Linked DNA regions of Pseudorhizobium banfieldiae. The protein of the gene in region 2 interacts with the protein of the main gene of each other region in a pairwise test. Links are inferred from orthologs where the notes say so. Each region holds a gene or a part of one and is shown on either strand. Other genes may lie near its edges.

Region 1 (5,131 bases), 150 kb from region 2 along the record:
TGACGTTCCAACCGACCTTCGGGCGGTGATCGCAGCCGTGGAAGCGTTCGGCCTTCCCGTCATCGCCGTCGACCTCCCGTCGGGCCTCTGCGGCCGCAGGGGCGTGCCGCTCGGCGCCGCATTTAACGCGACCCATACGGTGACCTTCATGGCGCGCAAGCCGGGCCACCTGCTGATGCCCGGCAGGTTACTCTGCGGTGACGTCGAGGTCGTCGACATCGGCATCCCGTGGCGCATAGTTCGAAGTGCCGGGGGCGCGCTGCGGGTGAACCAGCCGTCGCTGTGGCGCCACCTGCTGTCGAAACCTGATTCAGGATCGCACAAATACCGGCGGGGACATCTCGCCGTCTTCTCCGGTGGCGCCTCGCACACGGGCGCCGCGCGCCTGTCGGCGGAGGCCGGGCTAGCCAGCGGCGCCGGACTCGTCACGGTCGCTTCGCCTCCCGATGCAATGGGGGTGAATGCCGGACATTTGACTGCTGTCATGCTGCGCGAAGTGGAGAATGCATCGGCGATCAGGGAGTGGCTGGCAAGCGGGAAACTCTCTGCCTTCGTCCTGGGGCCGGGATTTGGCGTTGGTGCAAAGGCGAGGGATTTCGTCCTGGCGCTCGATGGCCACCCGCTCGTGCTGGACGCTGACGGGATAACATCCTTCCGGGACTGTCCGGACCCGCTCTTCGATGCCTACCGCGGCGAAACCCGCCTTGTCCTGACGCCTCACGAGGGGGAGTTCGCCCGTCTTTTCCCGGATATCAGCGAGGCCTGGGACCTGAGCAAGGTCGACAAGGCCGTGGCTGCCGCACGACGGTCGAGTGCCGTCGTCGTCTACAAGGGCGCCGATACCGTCATTGCTGCGCCCGACGGCCGGGCCGCCGTCAACGAGAACGCTCCGCCTTGGCTCGCGACGGCCGGCTCGGGCGATGTACTCGCTGGAATGATCGGCGCGCTGCTGGCGAACGGCATGCCGGCATTCGAGGCCGCTGCCGCGGGCGTCTATCTCCACGGGGAAGCCGCTCTTCGCGCAGGGGAGGGCATGACGGCGGAAGCGCTGGTCCACGCCATTCGGCCGCTCGATGTTGACTGATCAGCCGTCGACCAAACCCTGGAGGGCCATCGCCCCCTGCGGGGCATTCACCTTGCCCTCGTGGATGAAGAAGGCAAAGACGTCACGTGGTTCCTGCCTCGGCTTGCGAGCCCCGTCGACGAACGGCAGGTCGCCCGGCACACCACCCGACGCCCATGTCTCCAGACGATCCGCCCACGCCTTCAGATCGGCTTCCGCATAGCAATTCGGGATGTCGTCGGATCCCGTCTGCAGCCGCGCGTAGACGAAATCAGCGGTTACGTCAGCGATCATCGGGTATTCATGATGATCGGCGCAGACGGGCGCGACATTGTGCCGGGCGAGGAGTTGCACGAATTCCGGCACCTTGAAACTGTCATGGCGTACTTCCACGACATGCCGCAGACGCAGTCCGTCTACATTGTCTGGCAGAAGCTTCAGGAATGCTTCGAAATCCTCGGGCTCGAACTTCTTGGTGGGCGCGAACTGCCAAAGAATCGGTCCGAGATGCGGGCCGAGTTCGGTCAGCCCCTGGGCGAAGAACCTGTCGATCGATTCGCCGGCCTCCGCCAAGACCTTGCGGTTAGTCGTGAAGCGGCTGGCCTTGAGCGTGAAGATGAAGCCTTCCGGCACTTCGGAGGCCCATTTCGCAAAAGTCTCTGGCTTCTGCGATCCGTAATAGGTGCCGTTGACCTCGATGACCTTCAGCTTGCCGGCCGCATATTCAAGCTGCCGCTTCTTCGGCAGCTTCTCGGGATAGAAACTGCCTTCCCACGGCTCGAAGGTCCAGCCTCCGATTCCGGTGCGAATCGTGCCTTCCGCTGCCATCTTGCCTCCCCGGCGACTACTCCGCCGCCTCAACCCTCTTCGCCGGCCGCCGATCGAGCAGTTCCTTGAGGAACTGACCCGTGTAGGACCGCTTTTCCTTGACGATCACCTCCGGCGGTCCGGCTGCCACCACTTCGCCGCCGCCGGTTCCACCTTCCGGCCCGATGTCGATGATCCAGTCCGCCGTCTTGATGACCTCGAGATTATGCTCGATGACCACCACCGAATTCCCCTGGTTCACCAGTTCGTGCAACATGTCGAGCAGCTTTGCCACGTCGTGGAAATGCAGACCCGTCGTCGGCTCGTCGAGGATGTACAGCGTGCGTCCGGTCGAGCGCTTCGACAATTCCTTGGCTAGCTTGACGCGCTGCGCCTCGCCACCCGAAAGCGTGTTGGCCTGCTGCCCCACCTTGATATAGCCCAGGCCGACATTGAAGAGCGCCTGCAACTTGTCACGCACGGAGGGAACGGCCGAGAAGAACTCGACACCTTCCTCGACCGTCATGTCCAGCACATCGGCGATCGACTTGCCCTTGAAATGCACGTCGAGCGTCTCACGGTTGTAGCGCTTGCCGTGGCAGACGTCGCAGGTGACATAGACGTCGGGGAGGAAGTGCATCTCGATCTTGATGACGCCGTCGCCTTGGCAGGCCTCACAACGGCCGCCCTTGACGTTGAAGGAAAAGCGGCCGGGCGCATAGCCCCGCGCCTTCGCCTCGGGGAGGCCTGCAAACCAGTCACGGATCGGGGTGAAGGCGCCGGTATAGGTGGCCGGGTTGGAGCGCGGCGTCCGTCCGATCGGCGACTGGTCGATATCGATCACCTTGTCGATGTGTTCGAAACCGTCGATCCTGTCATGCTCGGCCGGAATCTCTCGCGCACCCATGACCCGCCGTGCGGCGGCCTTGTAGAGCGTCTCGATCAGGAAGGTGGACTTGCCGCCGCCCGAAACGCCGGTTACCGCCGTGAAAACACCGAGCGGCACAGATGCGGTGACATTCCTCAGATTGTTGCCGCGGGCGCCGACGACCTTGATCTCCTTGCCCTTCTTCGGCTTGCGACGTTCCGCGGGCACCGCGACACCGAGTTCGCCGGAAAGATACTTGCCGGTAATCGATTTCGGGTTTGCCATGACCTGCGCGGGCGTGCCTTCCGCGACCACTTCACCGCCGTGAATGCCTGCGGCAGGACCGATATCGACGACATAATCGGCGGTAAGGATCGCGTCCTCGTCATGCTCGACGACAATCACGGTATTGCCGATGTCCCGCAGGTGCTTCAGCGTGTCGAGCAATCGCGCATTGTCCCGTTGGTGAAGGCCGATCGACGGTTCGTCCAACACGTAGAGCACCCCTGTCAGTCCGGAACCGATCTGCGAGGCAAGCCGGATGCGCTGGCTTTCTCCGCCGGACAGAGTGCCTGAATTTCGGGAAAGGCTGAGATAGTCGAGGCCCACGTCATTGAGGAAGCGTAGCCGCTCGCGGATCTCCTTGAGGATGCGGACCGCAATCTCGTTCTGCTTGGTGTTCAGGTGCTGCGGCAGTTCCTCGAACCAGTCCCGGGCCACCTTGATGGACATGTCTGTCACCTGACCGATGTGCAGCGCGTTGACCTTAACGGCCAGTGCCTCCGGTTTCAGACGGAAGCCGTTGCAGGCGGGGCAGGGCGCGGCCGACATGTAGCGCTCTATCTCCTCGCGCGCCCATGCGCTGTCGGTTTCCTTCCAGCGACGTTCGAGGTTGGGAACGATCCCTTCGAATGTCTTCGTTGTCTTGTAGGACCGGGCGCCGTCCGCATAATGGAACTCGACCTTCTCTTCGGTCCCCTGGAGGATGGCGGCTTGCGCCTGCTCGGAGAGTTCCGACCAGCGGCTGGACAGCTTGAAGCCATAGACCTTCCCAAGCCCCTCCAGAGTCTGATTGTAATAAGGTGAAGTCGACTTGGCCCATGGGGCTATAGCGCCGTCGCGCAGCGTGCGGTTCGGCTCCGGCACGATCAACGCCGCGTCGATCTTCTGCTGGAAGCCGAGCCCGTCACAAGTGGGGCAGGCACCGAAAGGATTGTTGAAGGAGAACAGTCGCGGTTCGATCTCCGGGATCGTAAAGCCGGAAACGGGGCAGGCGAATTTCTCCGAAAAGAGCATGCGTTCATGCGTTTCGTTCAGCGACTTGTTCACCGAGCCGCCCGCGGCCGTTTCCTGCGGCGGGAGCGGCTTGTCGGCAAACTCCGCGACTGCCAGACCGTCGGCAAGCTTCAGCGAGGTCTCGAGGCTGTCGGCCAGTCGCGCACCGATGTCCGAACGCACAACGAGGCGATCCACCACCACGTCGATGTCATGCTTGTATTTCTTGTCGAGCGCCGGCACATCGGCGATCTCGTAGAACTCGCCATCCACCTTCACCCGCTGGAAGCCCTTTTTCATCAGGTCGGCGAGTTCCTTCTTGTACTCGCCCTTTCGACCGCGGATCATCGGCGCCAGGATGTAGAGACGGGTTCCCTCCTCGAAGGCGAGGACCCTGTCCACCATCTGGCTGACCGTCTGGCTCTCGATCGGCAGGCCGGTTGCCGGCGAATAGGGAACGCCGACGCGCGCAAACAGCAGGCGCATGTAGTCGTAGATTTCGGTGACCGTGCCGACCGTCGAGCGCGGATTGCGGGATGTCGTCTTCTGCTCGATCGAAATGGCCGGGGAAAGCCCGTCGATCTGGTCCACGTCCGGCTTCTGCATCATCTCCAGGAACTGGCGCGCATAGGCCGAAAGGCTTTCGACATAGCGCCGCTGCCCCTCGGCGTAGATCGTGTCGAAGGCGAGGGAGGATTTGCCTGAGCCGGAGAGCCCGGTCATGACGATCAACGAGTTGCGCGGCAAGTCGAGATCGATACCCTTCAGGTTATGCTCACGCGCACCACGGATGGAGATCGTCTTAAGTTCGCTCATTAGTCTGCTCGGTGGGGAAGGATCGATGCCCTTATGTAGTGAATGAAGTGGCGGTGTGAAGGCAGAAACTCCAACAGACCGCGTCAAATGCGAGTCGCTTGACTCGATCATAGAGAATTAATAGAACAAAAAAAGAACAAAAATCGACTGTGGATGAGCGGCAGAGGGAGGCCAATCCCGGCGGCAGATGGTCTAAGCTACCGTCCTCTCGGAAATTGGCTGCACGACAGGCAGCGAACAAGGTGAAGAACTATGGCTGGAAGCGTCAACAAGGTAATCCTGATCGGTAATGTCGGCGCCGA
Region 2 (15,842 bases):
CTTCAACGACGGCCGGGCATTTTCGCATGCCTCGCTGCTGCGGGAACGGCTGGGTTATCAAAATGAGCTGCGGGCGGTGGGCGACGTGCTGATCGACCAGATCCCGCTGATGCTGCGGGTCGGGATCGACAGCTTTGCCGTCACCAATGAGACGGCGCTGCGACGGCTGGCGGAAGGCCGGCTGCCGGCCATTCCCGTCCACTACCAGCCCGCCGCGCGACCGGCAGCGGATGCCCCCGGCTACAGCTGGCGCCGCCGCTCCACCGGCTGACCGGTTGAAAGCGGATTTTCCGGCACATATTTTCCGGGCGCGCCGCGGCATAAGCACGCGGGTGCCTTCAATTCGCGGGGCGGATGGTATATTTCGCTCCCCAGCCCACGAGAAGACAAGCGAAACGGACGCCGCATGAACGCTCCAGCCAAGACGGAAGACTTCGTTGCCCCCGGGGCCGAGAACAAGCCGGCCGGCATTCCGGACAATGTCTATGCCGAGACGGTGCTGGCGGTGGAGCATTACACGGACCACCTGTTCCGCTTTCGCATGACGCGCCCGGCCGGCTTCCGCTTCCGCTCCGGCGAGTTTGCGATGATCGGCCTGATGGTCGGCGACAAGCCGATCTACCGCGCCTATTCGATCGCAAGCCCCGCCTGGGACGAGGAACTGGAATTCTTCTCCATCAAGGTGCCGGACGGGCCGCTCACCTCGCACCTGCAGAAGATCAAGCCCGGCGACACGGTGCTGATGCGCAAGAAGCCGACGGGCACGCTGGTGCTCGATGCGCTGACGCCGGGCAAGCGCCTCTACATGTTCTCCACCGGCACCGGGATTGCGCCGTTCGCGAGCCTGATCCGCGATCCGGAGACCTATGAGAAGTTCGACGAGGTGATCCTCACCCATACCTGCCGCGAGGTGGCGGAGCTGAAATACGGCTTCGACCTGATGGAGGAGATCAGGAACCACGAATTCCTCTCGGAAATCGTCGGGGACAAGCTGAAGCCTTATCCGACCGTCACCCGCGACCCCTCCTATCCGAACCAGGGCCGCATCACCGACCTGATCGAGAGCGGCAAGCTGTTCACCGATCTCGGCGTGCCGCCGCTCGACCCCGCCACCGACCGCGGCATGATCTGCGGCTCGACCGAGATGCTGAAGGACACCAAGGCGCTGCTCGAGGCCGCCGGCCTCACCGAGGGCGCCAACAGCCAGCCGGCCGAATTCGTGATCGAACGGGCGTTTGTGGGGTGAGACGCGTCCGGGCGCGAAGCGCCCGGCAAAACGCTCCAGTGGAGCGTTTTGAGCGCCGAACGCCCGAAGCGCAAGCGCAGGGCCGGGGGACGGCGCGTCATCCTCGGCCTCCTGCAGCGCCTGCCAGAATCGCGCCGCCTCATCCTCTCCCCCGTTTCGACCCGTGCTTCCCCGACGCCTGCTCCCTGTCGAACCGCGCCAGCCGCTTCTCCCGCGCCCGCCGCTCGGCGTCCCATTTCTCCCTCCGCCACCTGCCGGGATCGGTTCGGGCAATGGCGATCCCCAGGTCGTTGTGCGTCCGGCGTTCTCCCTCGCGCGCCTCGAACCAATGCGGGTCCGTGCCGAGAAAATGCCAGGCGGCAGCGGCCTCATGGTAGACGACGTCGAAGATCCGGCGCTGCTCGGCCGTCAGGTTCCTCATGCAACAGCGCTCGCCGGTGGAGCGGAAGCACCAGAGGCAGCGGTTCTTGCGGCGGCAGTCGCGGCGCCGGCAGACGAGGTGCGGAAGGGCCAGCGCCTCGGCGGTGCGGGCGGCGAGTAGCGGGTCGATGGCAGGTGGCTTGGTGTCGGACATGGTAACCCCTTGGCGATCCTCGGTTTTCGCTTCGCTCTCCCGAGGAGGACGAAGCAGGTGTTGGACGGGGCGCTGAAAGCTGCCTCGTAAGATAATGTTATGTGGCACCTCTCAGCGCCCCGTTCGGCGGTTTCTGCCCGCGACTCCGGTCTCTCTGCAAAGGTCGAATGGGAGGTGTTTGACCGCCGGTTTCCCGGGTTCCGAGGCTCCTCGCCCCGGCATCTCGTCGGACTTGAAGGTCCGGCGACACCATCCTCATCGACCCCCCTGTGTGCCGCACAGGCACGCCCGGCGCGCTCTTTCGGGCATCAGAAGCAGGTGGTCGGTCCGAAACCATCCCGCTTCCCCCGTGTCGCCGGAGGGAGACCATTTTCCGCGGACCCCGATGATGAAGGTTCACGTCGTCCCTTCACCACCAGCGCCGGCCCCGCCTCGCCAGGACGCCTCCTGGTGTATCCGCGGCGGGACAGGGGAAGTGTAGGCACGGGTTTGGGGGAGGGGGATGAGCGAGGGGTTAAGTGCTTGATATTTGGTGGGTGGGGTGCGGTTTTGGTGTGAGGAAGGTGCCGAGTTCGCCTCTGTCATCCCGGGCTTGAGCCGGGACGCAGCCGCCGTGCGTCTGCACGGCGAGAGAACTATTCGTGGGCATTGGATGTCTATGTGTCCTGCGCCGCAGACGCGGTGCTGCTGGATGCCTGTGACAAGCACAGGAATGACGAAAAAGCGACGCCGGAGGGAGATCATTCTCCGCGGACCCCGATGGTGAAGGTTCACGTGGTCCCTTCACCACCAGCGCCGGCCACGCCTCGGCAGGACACTCCTGATGTATCCGCGGCGGGACGGGGGATCATGGGCACGGGTATGGAGGAGGGGAATGAAATTCTTTTTCGGGGTGGGGGACGGACTGGGCAAAACCTCCACGTAGGGATGCAGGGCCAGCCGGATCCGCGGGTGGGGTACGAGGAGGCAGTTAAGGAGCTTCTGTCTGGGGGCGGGACAACAAAGGAAAATAGATAAGGGAAACCTGCGAAGCAGCGCTCTTCGTGTTCGATGGCAGATATATTTGGGTAGTCAAATGCAGCTCAGCTGTATCGCGATCAATTTTGACTACGGGATGTTTAGAGCCTTTCGTAGACCTACATGGATCGATATATCATTTCCGATAACAAAATTGGAGTTTCTGTTCCTATATCTGAACGTGTAATGTTCACCGTTGCCAGAATTAACCACCGTTCCTATCGCACTACACTCGAAAAGCGCTCGTAAAACCGCGTACATCTCATCGATATCGTACTTTAGGTGGCGAGCCTTCAACTCTAGATCCCGTGTTGAAATCCTTCGCTTGCCGAACATCCCAATAAACTCAATCCAGTCCTTTGGTGGCCTAGATTTCGTATAACCTTCAAGTTCATCCTCGACCTCTCCAACGAAATAATCAGTCGAATAAATTCGTGCGCCGGATAGAACAAGATTCGGCGTTAATCTCTCTCCTTCGCGCTGTACCTCTGCTATCTTTCGCATCAGGGTCAGAAAATCTCGAGGTGTATGCCTCGTCTGCTCGAGAAGGTACTTAGGCGCTGGTGTTCCAGATATCTTGAAATCGAAAAAGGCGCGAAAAAAATCTCCCCCAAAATTGGTCTTTTTATTGACCATATCCAGTAGTAGTGAACGGTCTGGATTTCTTGGATTCTGGTACCAGTCTATATACTTACACTTATCCTGTCTTATTTTATTTTTGTTCGCTCCCGAAATACGCTCGTATAGATCGGTTCGGCAAACTATAATAAATTTTAACTTTACCCCATTCTGTTTTAATAGATCATTTAGCCTGTCGACTTCGAAAACAAGGGAGCCAAGGCTTTTGTACTGAACTGATCTGGTGGTCAGGATGTCATCCAGGCCGTCTAGCATTATTATGTGGTTAGATTCTGTCCTGCAGCTGCAAATTATTCTCTTCATATTGTGGACGAACATGGGAATATCGTTCACCTTGTCAATGCTGGCGAAATCTTCGCTGCTCTCGAAGACATAAGGTATCGTAAGCTTGAATGTTTTCCTGGACGTGATATTCGCAATGTGTCTCAATGAACTGTTGGGCATGAAACCCATTTGCTTTAGACTGTTGACGGTTTCGTTGTAACTCACGGCATCCGGATGCCACACACCCTCGTCCCGTGAGAGCGATTCCAATGCAATTATGAGGAGTAGCCAAGCCCAAGCATCAGGAAACTTGGCCTCGGGCTCTTGGTCACCGCGGATTATTTTCGAGAAATTTTGGAAGCTGAAATCTTCTAGTTGGTAAATAGTAGAAAAGCTGTTGTATCTATTCTGCAATTCGAGATCTAAATGGTTAACCAACGCACTTTTGCCGGCACCTTTATTGCCTAGGTACAAAAATGTCGGGCCCTCCAGTGCGCTCTTAGTTAATCCCTGTTCGTCGAAATAACCCTCCCGCAAAAGACTGGGTGCCTCCGTCCGTTCGGTCTCGGCTCGAGCAAATCCAAAGTTGATCGATCGCAAATCATAGCTTGTGTTCATAAATCAAAATCCCCCGATACGTTACGATTATCACTCAGTAGGCAAAGATCAAGGCAGTCATCTGTATTGTGCTGGACGGTCGCTTGGGGGGCTTGGTGGTCGATAGCCAGTGCTGGTGCCGGTTCAAGATCTCTCAGAGTTGGGTTTTGGTTTCTTTCCGAGAGCAAGAAGCGCCGGTACGTAAATGAGTGAGTAAGGCGCGGCTGAGCGATACTGTATACGCCAGATCTTCGAGATGGATCTAACCTTGCACATGGCCGGTTGCGCCGGTAGCACCTTTACGTCCTCGACTTAAGCGATGGGTGTTAGTCGGGATTCTGGCAAGGCACTAGGTTCTCGAGATGCCCTGACTCTGGTTCCGGTTCCTCAGTTGGCGCAATCGAGCGCGTATACTGGCTTGACAGCAAATGTCCGGGAAATTGCCGTTCGCATATCGCGTGCAGGCTCATTCGACTGCGCCCCTGCATCCTTCTCCCCGTAAAACGGAAGAAGGGACTCGGAACTACCGCCCCGGACGCCCGGTCTTGCCCTTCGTCCGCCCCTTGCGCTTCTGCTCGCCGGGATCTTCGTAGCTGCCGACGCCGACCTTACCCCGGATGACGGGTCCTCGGATCGAGTCCGAGGATGGATCATCCTTGGGTCCTCGGGTCAATCCTCGGGCCTGACCCGAGGACGAGGATGACGAACGAGAGGTGGGTGTCTCGCCGCGTTCCGGCTGGCCCTCCAGGAGCGGCGAGAAGCGCTTTTTGGTGCTGACCGTTTCCGGCGGGCGGGTCGGCAAGGTGCCTTGCGCCGGCTTTTCCGTGCGTCCGACGGTCATTTCATCCAGCGTGTTCTTGCGGAAGAGCGATGTCTCCGGGCCTCCGGTCTGCCCTTCGCTTTCGCTCCGGGCGTTCGTCGCTGCAATCGATTCACTGGATCGATTGCCCTGCTGCGCAGACCGCTCCTCACCATCGAGGGTGTTCTTGCGGAACAGGGGTGTCGGCATGTCGGTGCCGGGGCCCATGTTGTCGAGCGTGGGCTTGGCGAAGTAGGAGGCGGGTTCCGACGATCTCCCCCCTTGAGGGGGAGATGCCCCGATAGGGGCAGAGGGGGGGAAGCCTTCGGGCGCAGAGGGTGCAGTGCCCCCCTCTGTCCTGCCGGACATCTCCCCCTCAAGGGGGGAGATTGGCCTGCGGCGGCCGCTCGGCCCACCATTTCTCTCGGCTTTGCCACCCCGTTCCTGTGCCCGAGCCTCATCTTTCGCGATCGGATCGTCCATCGCCGACAACTCCACCGCCTTCAGCCGCTTGATCTCGTCGCGCAGGCGGGCGGCCTTTTCGAAGTCGAGGTCGGCGGCGGCGTTGCGCATGTCCTTTTCCAAAGCGTTCAGATGCGCCTGGAGGTTGTTGCCGACGAGGTGGCCGCCATCGGCGAAGCCCTTGCCGGAGACGCCGGAGATATCGGCGCGGACATGGTCGCGCTCGTAGACGGAATCGAGGATGTCGGAGATATTGCGCTTCACCGATTCCGGCGTGATGCCGTGTTCCTCGTTATAGGTCATCTGCTTTTCGCGGCGGCGCGCGGTCTCGTCCATCGCCCGCTGCATGGAGCCGGTGATATTGTCGGCATAGAGGATGACCTTGCCGTCCACGTTTCGCGCGGCGCGGCCGATGGTCTGGATCAGCGAGGTTTCGGAGCGGAGGAAACCTTCCTTGTCGGCATCGAGGATGGCGACGAAGCCGCACTCGGGAATGTCGAGGCCTTCGCGCAGCAGGTTGATGCCGACCAGCACGTCGAAGGCGCCGAGCCGCAGGTCGCGGATGATCTCGATGCGCTCCAGCGTGTCGATGTCGGAATGCATGTAGCGGACGCGAACGCCCTGTTCGTGCAGGTATTCGGTGAGGTCTTCGGCCATGCGCTTGGTGAGCACGGTGCAGAGCGTGCGGTAGCCCTTCTGCGCGGTCCCGCGGATCTCGCCGAGCACGTCGTCGACCTGGCTCTTGGCGGGGCGGACTTCCACAGGCGGATCGATGAGGCCGGTCGGGCGGATGACCTGTTCGGCGAAGACGCCGCCGGCCTGTTCCATCTCCCAGTTGCCCGGCGTGGCGGAGACGGCGACGGTGAGCGGGCGCATGGCGTCCCATTCCTCGAAGCGCAGTGGCCGGTTGTCCATGCAGGACGGCAGGCGGAAGCCGTATTCGGCCAGCGTCGCCTTGCGGCGGAAGTCGCCGCGATACATGCCGCCGATCTGCGGGATGGTGACATGGCTTTCGTCGATGAAGATCAGCGCATTGTCGGGGATGTATTCAAACAGCGTCGGCGGCGGCTCGCCGGGGCGGCGGCCAGTGAGATAGCGCGAATAGTTCTCGATGCCGGCGCAGGAGCCGGTCGCCTCCATCATCTCGATGTCGTAACGGGTGCGCTGCTCCAGCCGCTGGGCTTCGAGCAGGCGGCCGGCAGCCTCGAGCTCGGCGAGGCGGTGCTTCAGCTCCTCCTTGATCGACTTGATGGCGGCGTTCAGCGTCGGGCGCGGCGTGACATAGTGCGAGTTGGCGTAGATCTTCACCGACTTCAGGTCGCCGGTCTTCTGGCCGGTCAGCGGGTCGAACTCGGTGATCGCGTCAATCTCGTCGCCGAACATGGAGATGCGCCAGGCGGCATCCTCCAGGTGGGCGGGGAAGATCTCGATCGTGTCGCCCCGAACACGAAAACTGCCGCGTTGAAAGTCCATGTCGCGGCGCTTGTATTGCTGGGCGACGAGATCGGCGAGCAGCTGGCGCTGGTCCAGCCGGTCGCCGACCGACATCTGGAAGGTCATGGCGGTATAGGTTTCCACCGAGCCGATACCGTAGATGCAGGAGACCGAGGCGACGATGATGCAGTCGTCGCGCTCGAGGATGGCGCGGGTGGCGGCGTGGCGCATCCGGTCGATCTGCTCGTTGATCGAGGATTCCTTCTCGATATAGGTGTCGGAGCGCGGCACATAGGCTTCCGGCTGGTAGTAGTCGTAATAGGAGACGAAATACTCCACCGCATTGTCCGGGAAGAAGCTCTTGAACTCCGAGTAGAGCTGGGCGGCGAGCGTCTTGTTGGGCGCCAGGATCACGGCCGGGCGCTGGGTCGCCTCGATCACCTTGGCCATGGTGAAGGTCTTGCCCGAGCCGGTGACGCCGAGCAGGACCTGGGAGCGCTCGCCCGTGTTGATGCCCTCGACGAGATCGGCGATCGCCGTCGGCTGGTCACCGGCGGGCTGGTATTCCGACGCCATGCGGATGGAAATGCCGCCTTCCGACTTTTCCGGCCGGGCCGGGCGGTGCGGCGTCCACAGCTTGCCGTCCTTGAACAGCGGATTGCCGGATTCGATGAGCTTCGCCAGCGCATCCACGGTGGCGGTGACGGCGCCGGGGGCGAGCGACTTGGCTTCCTCCAGCGACACGTCGAGGCCGGCGACCGGGTTGAGGCCGGCGGCGGCGCGGGTCTTCGGGTCGGAGGAGGCGCCGATGGACACGCCGCGGGCGGTTTTGGAGGCGGTGGTGTGCTTGGCGGTTTTCGGCTTGTCCTTCGCCGCCTCCTTGATCGCGGCTTCGCGGGCGGCGATCTCGATCTTCTTGCGGTGCTTGCCTGCCTTCGAGGCGATTTCGCGCTGGGTCTCGATGCCCGAGGCCTCCGCCTCCGCCTCCATCTGCTTCACCCAGTCGGAGACGGAGCCCGAGAGCGGCGCGCCTTCGAAACCGGATTGCGGGGCTTCCTCGAAGCCGTTCGAGGGCGGGGACTTGCGGGGGGATCTGGCCATCGCCGGAATATGGCGAGAGTCCGGGGGAAAGTGAAGAGGGCGGGGCGGAAAAATGAGTACAAAAGGGAAACGTGAAAGCGCTGTCTCCGGCCGGTGACGTCAGTCCTCGGTGCGGCCGGTGTTTTCGCGGTCGCGCTCGTAATGGTGCTTCAGCGCGAAGGGCGGCAGCCAGGTTTCGCGGCGGATCGTCCAGAGCTCGTAGGTGGGGGTGAACCGGTCGGGGGCATCGAGCGCGCCGAGCGCCACCTCGATCTCGTCGGCGCTGACGCCGAAGACGGGAGAGCCGCAGCGGGGGCAGAAGTGCCGGTCCTGATAGGCCGAGCTTTCGCCCTCGATCGTCACCGCGTCGGCGGGAAAGATCGCCGAGGCGTTGAACAGGGCGCCGTGATGCTTGCGGCAATCCAGGCAGTGGCAGAGGCCGACACGATACGGCCTGCCGCGGGCGGTAAGGCGAAGCTGGCCGCAAAGGCAGCCGCCGGTGACGTCGTCCATGATGCGTTTCCTCCGTGTCGGTTGGACAGGAGGCTAGGGCGGCGGCGGGGAGGCGGCAAGCCTCGCGTCAGGCGACCGCCTCGGCCGGCTGCGGCGTCTTCGCTGGCAAGGGCGGGAAGGCGAGCGCGATGGCGACAGCCCCGAGGCCGACCAGCGCGGAGCCGATGAACAGCCACTGGTAGCTGGCGAAGGCGTCGTATGCCCAGCCGCCGGCCAGCGGGCCGAAGGCCATGCCGACGGAGGAGAGCATGGTGGCGGCGCCGAAGACGGTGCCCACCACATGCGGCCCGAAATACTCCCGCGCCAGCACCGCATAGAGCGGCATGACGCCGCCATAGGTGCCGCCGAAGATCACCGCCAGCGAATAGAAGGTGGTGAGACTGTCGGCGGCGAGATAGGCGGAGATCACCGCCGCCTGGACGAGGAGGCCCGCGACCAGCACCGGCTTGACGCCGATCCGGTCGGCGAGCACGCCGAAGAGCACCCGGCCGCCGAGCCCCGCCAGGCCCTCGACGCTGTAGATGCTGACGGCGGCCATGGCCGCAATGCCGCACAGCATGGCATAGCTCACCATGTGGAAGATCGGCCCGGAATGGGCGGCACAGCAGGCAAAGAAGGTGAAGCCGAGCACGAGGAATTGCGGCGTCAAGAGCAGGCGCGACAGCGGCTGGCGGCGGGCCTCGACCGCACTTGCCTGATCGCTCTCCGAGAGCGCCGGCGGACGGCGGATCAGGAGCGCGGTCGGCAGGAGGATCGCCCAGGCGCCGACGCCGATCATCAGCATGGCGGTGCGCCAGTCATAGGCGGAGATGAGGGTGCGGGCGAGCGGCGAGACGGTCATCGGCGCCATGCCCATGCCGGCGGAAACGAGCGAGACGGCGAGCCCGCGCTGCGTGTCGAACCAGGTCATCACGGCGGCGATCATCGGCGCGAAGAAGGCGCTGGCGGCAAGCCCCACCAGCGTGCCATAGGCGAGCTGGAAGGAAAGCAGGCTCTCGGCGCGGCTCGCCAGCACCAGCGCCAGGCCGAGCAAGACCGAACCGATCAGCACCACGATCCGGGCGCCAAACCGGTCGGTGAGGGAGCCCCAGAGGAAGCCGCCGACGCCCATGACCAGGAAGTTCAGGGTCATGGCGGTGGAAATGCCGGCGCGCGACCAGCCGGTCTCGCTCGCCACCGGCTCCAGGAAGATCGCCAGCGAAAACATGGTGCCCGCCGCCACGCAGCCCATCAGCCCGCCGGCGGCGACAATCACCCAACGATATGCACGTGCCATGACCCTCTCCCGAACAAGGCCGGCGGTGGCGCCGGCGAGGTTATATGCGGCAAGGACGGATGGGGAGAGGGGATTCCGACAGGGGGGTGGCGTATAAGGTGCGCATTCCAGCTTTACTGCTACCGACATGCTCCAGCTTAAGTTATCCACCTGAAATTCTTGGTCCTTCCTCTACAGCACTTGATTGCCTATCAGTTCAACTGCTTCATTCACGGCTTGAGCTGATTGGAGGGAAGATGGCTGAATTGTCTGCCGTTGTCCGGCTTCGTCCCGCGCGCATTGCCCTTCTGGTCACTCCGGGGGACAAGGCGGCGGTCATCAAGTTCATGCGTATTTGCAGCTGCATGTGGGGTGGAAAATACAACCCGATTATCCCCGTATTTCGTAAACCTCCAAAGGCTTGGGTAGCGGAGTTCCCCGGGGACGTCACGGGGCTCGAGATCGCGCGCGGTTACATTCAATTCTTTGAGCCTGACGCTTTCGTCGAGGCGCAACCCGGCCTGCTAGAAAAGGTTGGTCTCGGTTCGTTACGAGACTACATCTCGCGGGGACGCGTTCTTACATTGGATGAAGTTTTAGCACCCGAACCACATAAGGATTGGGCCGAGCTTCATCTTGGGTTACCTGTCACCGATTGTCTTGAGGACATCTATCGCACCGAACAGCGTTTTCATCAGCGCGACCCCTCTGCGGCTGTGACAATCGCAAATCCTCCTACTTCAGGTTTGGCGGAGGCAATATTCGGCGTCTATCCGGACACTGCCGGGAGCGAATATTTCTCCCGAACCTTTGATCATGTTTTCCGGCCTGAGGCGATACCGTGTTCGCCAGCGAGCTGGAAGAGAGTGCTGTTTGAGGGGGTTACCACACCGCTTTCGGCTACATCCCATTACATCAGGCCGCAAAGACTCTGGACCAATGACGCCAAGATCTTCGTCTTTGATCCCGCTCACCTGACTGATCTCATCGACGTGTGGAATTTGAGGAGCGAGCCGAATCCGTTGATACCCGTACCGATGGGATGGTTGCCAGACCTCCTGCCCGAAATCCATAGAATCATCGCTGACGAGTGTAGGCCGCTGCAGGGCAATCCCAACGGCATCATGCACTCTGCCATCCTCGAGTTCTCGCGAGGGATAGGCGACGAGGCGCGGCGAAAGGCGCTACAGCTGCTTCAGCCCGGTCTTCCGCAGTCGAAAGACGGCTTTGGAACATTGTCCGTGAAGCAGTGGCGAGACAGGATTTGGGACAAGCCCGGCGGCGGAATGATGAACCCGCCCAAGCGGATTGTCCTCGATGTCGAGGAGAAACGCGTGACGCTGGAGGTGAAGGAAACGGACTCCCAACCTTCGGCGCGCTATGAGCCCCTTCGCCCTTCGTTCGCATCGCGCTTCGGCACGTCGCAACTGAGATGGGTGAACAGCTTGCGGGTGGCAAACTATGGTCGAGCGGATATTGCGACTATTTACCCTTACAACACGTTCGACCGATCAAGGCCCCGTCTTGGCTTTGGTGTCCTCGACGTGATGATCGGCACTGAGGGTTGGAGTTTCGGCCAAAAATACGATGGCGTCGGGGAGCATCTGCAATTCCAGACCCAGGAGACGGCCATTCTGGATTTCCTGAAACGATCAGGGATGGAGGCGCGGCTGTCTGAGCCGGGCCATATCGCAAAACAGATCCTCGACCAGCTTGGTGGCCTATGGGGTACACGTCTTATAGCGGACTCAGAGACGCTCAAACTGATGAATGACATGGCCGGTGGTGTCCGTCGGCGTGAGAATGGTGTTGAGGAAGTTCAGGAACAGTTCGACCCCCGATCACGGCCTATCAAGGACTGGGCCGGTCTCGTCAAACGTCGCAAATCACGCTTTTATCAGGCTCTTGAGTTGGACCATTTTACCAAGGCGAGCATTGTGGTCCTCGGACTGGAGACCCAATGCACCAACTGCTTGAACCGCAATTGGGATACGGTAGACCGTTTGGGCTATTCCCTTACATGCAAACGCTGTCTGAAGTTGTACCCGTTCCCGCAGGGAGCTACAACTACCGGGCGGCTATGGACGTATCGCGTCGCGGGTCCATTTTCGGTTCAAGACTACGCGAAAGGTGCATATGGTGCCGTTCTGGCGCTGCAGACGATTAGCGAGCTGGTTTCTCATTTCCGATCAATCAACTTCGTCACCGCGGTCGAGCTTGGACTGGATGGCAGGAGGATTGAAGCGGATTACATCGCCTTTCACCAAGCCGACGCCTTCGACAGTCAATACGATCCGAACCTGATCTTGGGTGAAGCTAAATCGTTCGGCCAAGGTGATCTAATCGAGCCTAAGGACATCGCAAGGTTGAAGGATTTGGCGCTTCGGTTCCCTGGATCCTATCTCGCCGTCTCCGTACTCAGGAACGAGTTCACCGATACAGAAAAAGCTTTGCTGCGAAAGCTTGTAAGGTGGACCCGCAAACTGGGCGTGGATGGAGGACCACGAAATCGGGTGCTTTTGCTCACCGGCTACGAACTGTTGCGCCAGTCGGAGCCCATCAGCCATACATGGAAAGAACTCGGCGGAAGGCACGCGGAGTTCTCTGACTTCCATCATACTGAATCGATACGGACTATTGCTGAAGCGAGCATCGCCATACATTTAGGTATGCCCAGCTTCGAGAGCGAAAGGCATGCCGCTTGGGGCAAGCGGCCGCGCAAGAACCCGAACGCGTTCCCTCGCATTCCCGGCCAGTGGGGGCGCACTTTGCATTCTATATCAGGGACCATCGCACCTGAGGCGCCAGGAGAAAAACAGAATTGATGTTAAAGAGCACCGCTCTTCTGAATTGTTCGCCGATCTGATCGCTCGATGCCGCTGATGCGGTCCGCCATTCCTTCGGACCGTGCAAGCCGCACCGAAAGCTGGAGGAGTTCAGACCTCAGGCCTATATCGGGGCAGAGCGTAGAGCATCAGTAAGGACCACCCACCATGAGCGTTGCCTTCGTCAAGGAAGAGAGTGCGGAAACGGCGGCGGAGACGTTGTTGCCGGACCGGCCGGTCTCGCCGCATCCGAACCTGGTGACGCAGGCGGGGCTGGAAGGGTTGACGCGGCAGCTGGAGGAGGCGCGGGAGGCTTACCAAACGGCGAACGTGGTCGAGGACGTCAACGAGCGGCGGCGGCAGGCGGCGGGGCCCTTGCGGGACCTGCGCTATTTCACCGAGCGGGTGCGCACGGCGCAGGTGATGCCGGAGCCGTTGACGTCGGAAGTCGTGGCCTTCGGCAGCACGGTGACCTTTTCGCGCGAGGACGGGCGGGTCCAGCGCTACCGGATCGTCGGCGAGGACGAGGCCGATCCCAAGGCGGGCACGATCTCCTACGTGTCTCCCGTCGCCCGGCAGCTGATGGGCAAGCGGGTGGGGGACCTCGTCTCTGTCGGTGGGCAGGAGCTGGAGCTCCTTGCGATCTCCTGAGCCGGGGGAGCGGCCGCAGCGTGGTTTCGGCGGGACGACATCGCCGGCTTGTTGAGGGCGAGGTTTCTGATGCGCGGTCGGCCGGCATTGCAACGCGCCTCCGGTCACCGTCCGGTCGTGTCGATCAGCTTCGGGCGCCGGCTGGAAAGGTGATGGTGGCGCAGGCGCCTCCGCCTGGTCTGCTCGTGACGGAAAACGCGGCGCCATGCGCTTCGGCAATCGCCTTTACGACCGTCAGGCCAAGGCCGGTGCCGTTGGCGCCGCGCGTATTCGTCGCCTCGCTTCGCCAGAACATGTCGAAGGAGGATTGGAGCACATCCGGAGGCATGCCTGGCCCCCGATCTTCCACGCTTATGAACGACCTGCCGGCCTCGTCGGTGCCGGTGCGGACATCGATCGGGCCGTGGTCTCCGGCATAGCGGCGGGCATTGTCGAGGAGCGCCAGCAGAGCCTGCCGGAACCGCACGGGATCGATCGCGGCGGGTGCGGGCTGCAGGAAGGTCCGGCAGGTGAGGCCGTTTCCGGCGGACGCTTGAAAGAGGTCCACCGTGTCGGTGACCTGGGAGGCGAGGTCGGTATCGGTCAGCGGCGCCATGAAGCTCGCTGTCCCGACGAGGGAGAGCGTGTTGAGCTGCTCCACCAGGCGCGCCATGCCTTGCGTCTGCGCATAAAGCGCCTTGATGCGGTCGTGGCTCGGCTCGATCACGCCGTCGCTCATGCCTTGCAGATTGCCCTGCAGCACCGTGAGCGGGGTGCGCAATTCGTGTGCCACGGCGCGGGTGTTGAACTTCAGCCGCCGCTCGAGGGAAGAGAGCTCGGAGGCCATGCTGTTGATGGTCGACGCCAGGGCTTCGATCTCTCGCGTCGCGCTGGGTTCGACGTCGACGAGGAAATCACCGCCCCGGATCTTCTCGGCGGCCGCCGTGAACCGGCTCAAGGGGGCGGCGATCCGGAAGGCGAAGAACACGCCGATCAGGCTTGAAAGCAGGATCGATGCGGCCCCGAAGCCAAGGATGGCGGCGATGGGGGCGACTTCGCTCACCTCTTCCAGGCTGGGGAAGACGACGGCGAGCGCCGCCAGTGCCTCCGGATCGGGCACGAGGCCCGCGTTGAGATCGTTCCACGCGCGCTTTGCATCGGCCGGAAGGTGCTCGACGGACACGGTTTCTGCGCGATCGACGTACCATTCGACGAAGAAGTAAAGCAGCGCGATGGTGACGAACTGCGTCACCGACACGGCCGCGACCGTCAGAAAGGCGAGCGAAGGTCTTCTAGCCATTGTCGGATCTCGCAAAGCGATAACCGACGCCGCGGACGGTGGTGATGTAGCCGGGCTGGCCCTTGTCGGCGAGCTTTCGCCTGAGGTTGGCGACGTGGGTGTCGATGGTCCGGTCAAGGGCGTCGCTGTCCGGCATGGAAGCATCCAGCAGGGAGGCGCGATCGAAGGTCCTGAACGGGAAGCGGATGAGGCACGCCAGGAGCCGGAATTCCGTCAGCGTCAAGGAGAGACCTGTTTCCGTGCCGTCGGCGATGATCACCGCGGTATGGGAGTCCAGCCGGACCTCGATCTCGTCATGTCGGAGCACGGCCTCCGGGGCCACGCCCCTGGTGCGCTTCAGGACGGCGCCGACGCGCGCGACGACTTCCTGCGGATTGAAAGGCTTGGTGACGTAGTCGTCGGCACCGAGTTTCAGCCCGAGCAGCTTGTCGGTGTCGTCGTCCATGGCCGACACGAAGATGACGGGGACGCTCGATTCGGAGCGGATCCTGGCCAGCACGTCGAAGCCGTCCATGTCGGGCAATCCGACGTCCAGCAGGATGAGATCCGGCCGCAGCATCTTGTGGTGGGTCAAGGCTGTCCGGCCGTTTGCGGCGGCGACCGTGCGGTAGCCGCCGCGCTGCAGATAGCGATCGAGCAGCAATGCGATCTCGGCATCATCTTCAACAAGCAAAATCAGAGAAGAGAACATCGCACTTTTTCTTCGTTCACTGCGCCTCCACGGGATCTCCGCTGAATCTTGACAAACCTTGCGGAAGCAGAGGCCGTCAGTGAGGAGCGCGATATGAACTTATCGATCGTCAGGAAAAGTGCAAATTCACAGACGATTCGGGCGTGCGGGACAAGAAGAGATGCCTTGCAATGCGCTCTCCTTGCCCTGGGTGCAGCCTCTATCCTGTTTGCGGCCGTTCCGGAGCTGGACCTCATCGTAAGCGGCCTCTTCTGGCGCCCCGACGAGGGTTTCGTGCTTTCCGACAACAGCTTGCTGCTCCTTGTCCGCGATGCGAACAGGCTTCTGCCCTGGCTCGTCATCGCCCTCGTATCGATCCTGTTGATCGTTCCAGAGATCTGTCGCTCGAAGCTACGCGTGCCTGCCCCGCACAAACTGGTTTTCGTCCTCGCCTTCTTCGCCCTAGGACCGGGTTTGATGGTGCAGATCATGAAGGGCCTGGTCGGGCGAGTGCGTCCGCGCCGCATCGAGGAATTC

Evidence for each region.
Region 1: the proteins of uvrB (region 2) and uvrA interact in binary tests that used the Escherichia coli proteins (3 or more experiments, as listed by UniProt). The link is inferred for Pseudorhizobium banfieldiae from one-to-one orthologs.

Annotation. Positions count from the first base shown.
Region 1 is NZ_FO082820.1:1,739,600-1,744,730, reverse strand. The notes cover bases 1,708-5,131. They hold uvrA (excinuclease ABC subunit UvrA), read right to left. Parts: upstream 4,830-5,131; coding sequence 1,908-4,829; downstream 1,708-1,907. Other genes in these bases: NT26_RS08640 (single-stranded DNA-binding protein), read left to right, coding at 5,082-5,131; NT26_RS08650 (DUF72 domain-containing protein), read right to left, coding at 1,708-1,891. In the rest of the region: NT26_RS08655 (bifunctional ADP-dependent NAD(P)H-hydrate dehydratase/NAD(P)H-hydrate epimerase), read left to right, coding at 1-1,084; more of NT26_RS08650, read right to left, coding at 1,085-1,707. UniProt on the Escherichia coli protein: The UvrABC repair system catalyzes the recognition and processing of DNA lesions. UvrA is an ATPase and a DNA-binding protein. A damage recognition complex composed of 2 UvrA and 2 UvrB subunits scans DNA for abnormalities.
Region 2 is NZ_FO082820.1:1,589,474-1,605,315, forward strand. What follows is about bases 4,661-8,468. They hold uvrB (excinuclease ABC subunit UvrB), read right to left. Parts: upstream 8,134-8,468; coding sequence 4,861-8,133; downstream 4,661-4,860. Other genes in these bases: NT26_RS07910 (GFA family protein), read right to left, coding at 8,233-8,468. Outside these bases: NT26_RS07880 (DUF934 domain-containing protein), read left to right, coding at 1-271; NT26_RS07885 (ferredoxin--NADP reductase), read left to right, coding at 407-1,246; NT26_RS07890 (hypothetical protein), read right to left, coding at 1,386-1,820; NT26_RS07900 (P-loop ATPase, Sll1717 family), read right to left, coding at 2,928-4,358; more of NT26_RS07910, read right to left, coding at 8,469-8,625; NT26_RS07915 (MFS transporter), read right to left, coding at 8,693-9,901; NT26_RS07920 (hypothetical protein), read left to right, coding at 10,138-12,705; transcription elongation factor GreA, read left to right, coding at 12,874-13,356; NT26_RS07930 (sensor histidine kinase), read right to left, coding at 13,481-14,635; NT26_RS07935 (response regulator transcription factor), read right to left, coding at 14,628-15,326; NT26_RS07940 (phosphatase PAP2 family protein), read left to right, coding at 15,492-15,842. UniProt on the Escherichia coli protein: The UvrABC repair system catalyzes the recognition and processing of DNA lesions. A damage recognition complex composed of 2 UvrA and 2 UvrB subunits scans DNA for abnormalities.